2 regions of the uncultured Enterovirga sp. genome follow, and region 2 is predicted to be linked to the other one. Evidence: riboswitches for the same ligand, from Rfam matches in the RefSeq annotation. Region 2 holds a riboswitch; the other holds the start of a gene.

Region 1 (3,399 bases), on a different contig from region 2:
CCTCGCAGCCGCGGCGCTGGTCGCCGGCGCCGCCGCATCGCGGTTCGGCGCCGTCCTCGTCATGTGGCGAACCGGCTATGCCGGCGACCGCCATGCCGCCAAGGTGCTGCACGGCTCCGGCCGTCCGAACGCCCGCGAAGTCGGCGTCGCGCTGGTTCTCGCCGCCCTCCCCCTCCTTCTGCTCGATCTCGCGACCGCTGCCTGCGCCCTTATGGGGGCGGCCCTCTTCGGTCTCGTCCTTGCCTGGCGAGCCTGCCGCGGCGTCGGCGGCCATACGGGCGACGTGCTCGGGGCCGTGATCGCCGTGTCGGAGGCCGGCTTCCTGCTCGGCGCGGCGGCGGCCTTCGGGCGGCCGTGACCCGGATCGTCGTCTGCCCGACGGAGCATGCCGTCCGCTCCTGCGAGGCATTCCGGCCCTCGCACGCGGTCAGCCTCGCCGCCCCGGGCGGAGCCGTTCCGGACCTCGCCTGCGAAAACCGGCTCGTCCTCCTCTTCAACGACATCGCGGAGCCGAGGCCGGGGCTCGCCGCCCCATGCCGGGACGACATTGCGGCCCTCCTCGCCTTCGGCGCGTCCTGGACCGGGGCCGCGCCGCTCCTCGTGCATTGCCAGGTCGGGATCAGCCGCTCCACAGCGACCGCCTTCATCCTCGCCTGCCAGCGCGAGCCGGACCGCACGGAGATCGCGGTCGCCGAGGTCCTCCGGGCGGCCTCGCCCTGCGCCACGCCGAACCCGCTCATGGTCGCGCTCGCGGACGACCTCCTCGGCCGGGCCGGCCGCATGGTCGACGCCGTGCGCCGCATCGGACGTGGCGCGGATTACCGCTCCTACGAGCGCTTCGAGCTTCGCCTCGCCGCACGGGGCCCGTCGACCCCGGTGTGACCCGGAAGCCGCATGCGGGCGCGAGCGCCGGACGGCAGGCCGGCAGCGCTTGCGCCCGGCGCATCCCTCATGGTCAGGTCGACGCGCTTTCGGTGCCCCGATTCCGGGGTGAAACGGGAATGCGGTGAGGATCTCGGATCCGATGCCGCGGCTGCCCCCGCAACTGTAGGCGGAGAGTCTCGCTCCGACATGCCACTGGCTCAGGCCGGGAAGGCGGAACGGGACGACGATCCGCGAGCCAGGAGACCGGCCGAAAGCGTCACCAGACCCCGCGGCGGTGGGCCGCGAAGGAGTTGTCATGACGCTTTTGCGACCCGGCGCTCTCGCGCCCGTTCTCCTATGCCTGCTCGCCAGTGTCTCGGCGCGGGCACAATCCGCCCCGGTCGAGCTTCCCGACATCGTCGTCACGGCCGACCGGCAGCCCGAGCCGATCGCGCGCTCCGGGAGCGCGATCTCGGTCGTGACCCGCGACGAAATCCAGCGCTTCAACCCGACGTCCTTCGTGGACGCGCTGCGCAGCGTGCCGGGCCTCGACATCACCGAGACGGGCGGTCCGGGCGCGACCACCTCCGTGCGGCTCCGGGGCGCGAATACCGGGCAGACGCTGGTGCTGATCGACGGCATCCGGGTGAACGATTCCGTGCCGGCGAGCGGTGATTTCGACTTCGCGAACCTGCTCCCGTCCGCGATCGACCGGATCGAGGTCCTGCGCGGGCCGCAGAGCGCGCTCTACGGTTCGGACGCGATCGGCGGCGTCATCAACATCATCACGAAGTCCGGCGGCGGCGAACCTCGCTTCGAGGCCCGGACCGAGGCCGGCAGCTACGGTACGCTGAACACGAGCGCGACCGCCTTCGGCTCGGCGGGTCCCTGGTCCTACGCCTTCTCCGGAGGCGGCCAGAAGAGCGCCGGCTTCTCGCGCTACGGCTTCCGCATCGGCCAGCTCGAGCGGCGGTTCGGCGGCTTCGAGCCCGACGGTTTTTCACGTTGGGGCGGCTATGGCCGGCTCGGCTATGATGCGGGCGAAGGCGTGAAGCTCGAGTTCGGAATCTTGTCCTCGAAGACCACTTCGGAGCTCGACGCCGCCTCCTCGACCCTGCCCCGCCTGACCCAGGCCACCGGCCCGACGCGCATCTTCCCCGACACCCCGGGCGAGGCCGAGCGGCGGTTCACGCAGGTCTTCGCCCGCGGCACGGCCGAACAGGGACCGCTGACCCACAGCCTGACCGTCTTCGCCAACCAGACCGACCGCTACTTCCGCGAGACGAGCTACCGCACGAACGTCCTGCGGCAGAATACGACGACGACCAACACCGACTTCTTCAGCGACCGTCTCGGCGCCGAATACCAGGGCACCCTGAAGCTCGACGCGTTCGGGTCGCTGATTTTCGGCGGCAAGTTCGAGACGGAGCGGGGCCGCACCTTCTCGCAAACCCTCTCGCCGGTGCCGCGGCCGCGCTTCGGCACCTTCGACGGCGAGCAGAACACGCGCGCCCTCTTCGCGCTCTACAGCCTGCCTGTCGGGGAGCGCATCATCCTGACCGTCGGCGGCCGCCACGACGAGGTCGGCCAGCGCGACTTCGATACCTGGCGGGCCACCGGCGCCTATCTGATCCCGGAGACCGGGACGAAGCTTCGGGCGAGCGGCGGCACGGGCGCGAAAGCCCCGACGCTGTTCCAGCTCTTCTCGCCGCAGAACGGCAATCCCGCCCTGTCTCCCGAGACCAGCATCGGCTGGGACGCCGGCGTGGACCAGACCGTCCTGGACGGACTCGCCAAGGTCTCGGCGACGGTGTTCGGCAACAGGTTCCAGGACCTGATCGAGTTCGACTCGGTCACCCAGCGCTATTTCAACACCTCGCGGGCGAAATCCTCCGGGGTCGAGATCGAGGCGTCGCTGACGCTGGTGCCGGACTGGGTGCGGATCTCCGGCGCCTATACGAACCTCAACGCCAAGGACGAGCGGACCGACCGCACCCTGCAGCGACGGCCGGATCATGTCGGCCGGATCTCGGTCGCGCTCACGCCGCTCGACGGGTGGCTGGTCGAGCCCCGGGTGACCATCGTGTCGCGCCGCTTCAGCGGCTCGAACGAGACCCAGCGGCTGCCGCGCTACGCCCGGCTCGACCTCTATAGCGAGTACAAGATCGACGAGACCTGGCGCGTCTTCGGCCGGATCGAGAACCTCACCGACACCCGCTACCAGGAGGTCCTGAACTACGGCACCACCGGCCGCGCCGCCTATGCCGGGCTCGGCGCCACGTGGTAGCCAGGGCGATGGCGTTCAGCCCCCTCCACCATGCCGCCGGCTTCGCCGGACGGCATGGTCCCCCTCCCCCAGAGGGGGAGGAGACGGTGCCGCTCCATCCCGCGTGGGTGCTCTGCCGTGATAGTGCCGCCTGGTCTCCTCCCCCCATGGGGGAGGGGGACCACCCGAAGGGTGGTGGAGGGGGGAGGCCGTGACCCGTCCCGAAAGCCGAACGCTCGTCCCACTCGTCCTCGCGACCCTCCTCCTCG
Region 2 (3,399 bases):
TATGTCAATCTCGGCCAGCTCGACGAGAAGAGCGGCCGTCCGGCCGAGGCGGTCGGCTTCTACGAGCGGGCGGTCGCGATCGAGCGCGAACTCGTGCGCCGCGATCCCGACAACGCGGAACGGCGGCGCACGCTGGGCATCGCGCTCGAGAAGCTCGGCAACGGCGCCTATTACCTCTCCGACTGGCCTCGCGCCCTCGCGGCCTATTCCGAGAATCTCGCGATCTTCCGGGCGCTCGCCGCCCAGAGCCCGCTCGACCTGCGCTACCTCCGCTCGGTCACGGTCGGGCTGTCGCTCGTCGGCGGCGTCAAGCGCGCGACCGCCGACGCTGCGGAGGCGGCACGGCTCTTCGAGGAGCGCCTGACGCTGAGCCGGACCCTCGCGTCGCGGCAGCCCGGGAATGCGGAGGCGCAGCACGATCTCGTCTTCGCCCTGCGCGACCTCGGCGAAGTCCGCGGCGACACGGGCGAGATGCAGGTCGGCATCGCGCTCTTCCGGGAGGCCATCGGGATCGCCCGCATTCTGGCCGGCATCGACGCTGCTGCGGTGAGACCGGTGATGGGTCTCGAGCAGCTTCTCGGAGCCCTCGCTCTCCTGCAGGGTCAGATTCAGGATTTCGACGGCGCGCTCGAGACCTATGACGAACAGGTCAAGGTGCTCCGCCGCCTCGTTGATCTCCGGCCGGCGACGGACCAATTCCGGGGGCAGCTCGCGGCCGCGCTCGTGAAGCAGGGCGCCTTCTGTGCGCTGGGCCGGGATGGTCCGGAGGGGCTGCGGATCATGGAGGAGGGCATCTCTCTCCTTCGCACGATCGCTGCGGGCGGGCATCTCACCGCCCGCACGACACTCGTCCTCGCGCTCGAGACGCGCGCCATGATCGCCGGCAGCTTCAAGCTGACCGACCTTGTCCTGGCGTCACGCCGCGAGGTCGTGGAGATCCGCCGCGTCCTCGCGGCGGGAGAGGCCGTGCCGCCCCGCCTCGCGCTCGCCGGTAGCCTCGTCCTCCTCGCCGACTCCTCGCAAGACCCGCTGGCGGCCTTGCGCGAGGCCGCGGCGATCCTCGGGGCTGTTCCGGAGGCCGAGCTCGACGACCGGAGCCGGACGCTGAAAGCGAACCTCGCCGAGCGCCTCGGCACGCTTCGCTGAGGGCGCGACGCGTTTGACTCGACGTTGCGGCCTCCCCTATTTCGGCCGCGACGGTGCCCTTCGGGGCCTAACAGGGAACGCGGTGGGGTTCGCCCGAGGCCGCGGCTGCCCCGGCAACTGTAAGCGGCGAGCCACCCGCCATGACGGCCACTGGGATCTCGGTCCCGGGAAGGCGGCGGGGGCGTCGAAGTCGCGAGGCAGGAGACCTGCCGTCAGCCGTGGTCACACGCGAGCGCGCCGGGCGGGGTGATCCGGCGAGGCCAAACCGTTCCGCTTCGGCGGTGGCGGCGAGACGTGCTCGGGGGTGACGTGCCACCACACCAGTCCTCCCGAGGTTTTCCATGTCAGCTCCCCTCTCGCCCCGTGTTCCCGTGACCGTACTCACCGGCTTCCTGGGAGCCGGAAAGACGACGCTCGTCCGCTCGCTCCTGGAGCGCGCGAATGGCCGGCGCATCGCCGTGATCGTCAACGAGTTCGGCGATATCGGCTTCGACGGATCGCTGATCGAGGATTGCGCCGCAGGCGCCTGCCGGCCGGGCGACATCGTCGAACTCACCAACGGCTGCATCTGCTGCACGGTGGCGGACGACTTCATCCCGACCATGGACCTGCTTCTCGGCCGCGACCGGCCGCTCGATGCGATCGTGATCGAGACCTCCGGCCTCGCCCTGCCACAGCCGCTCCTAAAGGCGTTCGACTGGCCGAGCGTACGCACCCGCGCGACCGTCGACGGGGTCGTCACGGTCGTCGATGCGACCGCCTTTGCGGAAGGGCGGGTTGCGCTCCACACCGACGAAGTTCCGCACGACCCGGCCCGGACTCATGACGATCCGGTCGAGGAGGTCTTCGAGGACCAGCTCCGCTGCGCCGACCTCGTCGTCCTCTCAAAGGCGGACCTCGTCTCGCCCGAGACGCTGGCCGCGATCGAGGCCGATCTCGCGCGCGACATCCGTCCGGGGGTCCGCATCGTCCGGTCGCGCGAGGCCGACCTCTCGCCGTCGGTCCTGATCGGGCTCGCGGCCGCGGCGGAGGACGACCAGGGCCCCCGGGCCGGCCACCACGATGCCGAGGAGGAGCACGACCACGACGATTTCGACAGCTTCGTCCTCGCGCCCGCCTCGGCCCCGGATCTCGAGGCTGTCCGCCGTCGCGTCCAGGCCGCACTCGAGGTCCCGGGCGTCCTGCGCGTCAAGGGCTACGCTGCCGTGGACGGCAAGCAGGCTGCCCTCGCCGTGCAGGGCGTCGGACAGCGGGTCGAACTCGCCTTCGCCCGGCCTGGCGCGGTCGCCTCGAGGCCGGCGCTCGTCGTGATCGGGCTGAAGGAGATGGACCGCGCCGCCGTCGAGGCGGCGCTCGCCGGGTAGCCGCGCGTTAGGGGATCAGCCTGTCCGCTCGGAGCTGCGTGAACAGATCGAAGAAGGCGTCGTCGGTCGGCTGGTAGGCCGCGAAACCGAGGCGGCGGCTCTTGCTCATGTCGGTCACCACCTCGATCGGGCGTCCGAGATCGGCATCCGTATGCCAGGCCGATGCGAGGCGGGCGAGGTCGGGTTCGGCGAGGCCCTCGCGCTCCGCGACGCGGCGCCAGACCGGGCCATCGTCCGCCATCTGCCCCTCGAGCGGCTGGATCGTGCCGTCGAAGGGCGCCGGCCCCAGCCCGAACCAATCGGCGATCCGGCCCCACATCCAGCTCCAGCGGAAGACGTCGCCGTTCACGACGTTGAAGGCCTCGTTCCGGGCGGCCGGCTTGGTCGCCGCCCAGAGCAGGTGACGCGCGAGCAGCCGGGCGTCGGTCATGTCGGTCAGGCCATTCCACTGCGCCGGCGACCCGGGAAACCGGAAGGGTCGGCCCGTCTCGCGACAGAGGGTGGCGTAGACCGCGAGCGTCGTGCCCATGTTCATGGCATTCCCGACCGCCATGCCGATGACGGTATGCGGGCGGTGGACGCTCCAGCCGAAGCCGTCGCGGGCGGCGGCTGCAAAGACCTCGTCCTCCTGGGCGTAGTAGAAATTCTCGATGTCGAGCCGGCCCTGGTCCTCGCGGAACGGGGTCTGGGGGAGGGCGCCTTTGCCATAGGCCTCGAAGGGCCCGAGATAATGCTTCAGTCCGGTCACGAGCGCGACATGGCGCGTGCTGCCGCCGCCGCGCAGCCCGTCCAGCAGGTTGCGAACCATCGCGGAATTGACCCGGATATTCTCCGCCTCGCTGTGCTGGCGCAGCCAGGTCGTGATGAAGACGGCGTCGGGTCTCACGTC

What was found. Region 2 has a riboswitch for cobalamin ahead of cobW (cobalamin biosynthesis protein CobW). Riboswitches for the same ligand answer to the same signal wherever they lie in the genome.
Region 1: another riboswitch for cobalamin. It lies ahead of ACFE87_RS03690 (TonB-dependent receptor plug domain-containing protein); the one in region 2 lies ahead of cobW (cobalamin biosynthesis protein CobW).

The regions. Positions count from the first base shown of each region.
Region 1 is NZ_CAXTAZ010000004.1:80,432-83,830, reverse strand. It holds gene cobS (adenosylcobinamide-GDP ribazoletransferase) at 1-358, shown strand, start outside; gene ACFE87_RS03695 (tyrosine phosphatase family protein) at 355-882, shown strand; cobalamin riboswitch at 956-1,152, shown strand; gene ACFE87_RS03690 (TonB-dependent receptor plug domain-containing protein) at 1,181-3,151, shown strand; gene ACFE87_RS03685 (FecCD family ABC transporter permease) at 3,342-3,399, shown strand, end outside.
Region 2 is NZ_CAXTAZ010000034.1:24,911-28,309, forward strand. It holds gene ACFE87_RS16295 (AAA family ATPase) at 1-1,146, shown strand, start outside; cobalamin riboswitch at 1,181-1,375, shown strand; gene cobW (cobalamin biosynthesis protein CobW) at 1,488-2,510, shown strand; gene ACFE87_RS16305 (SDR family oxidoreductase) at 2,518-3,399, opposite strand, start outside.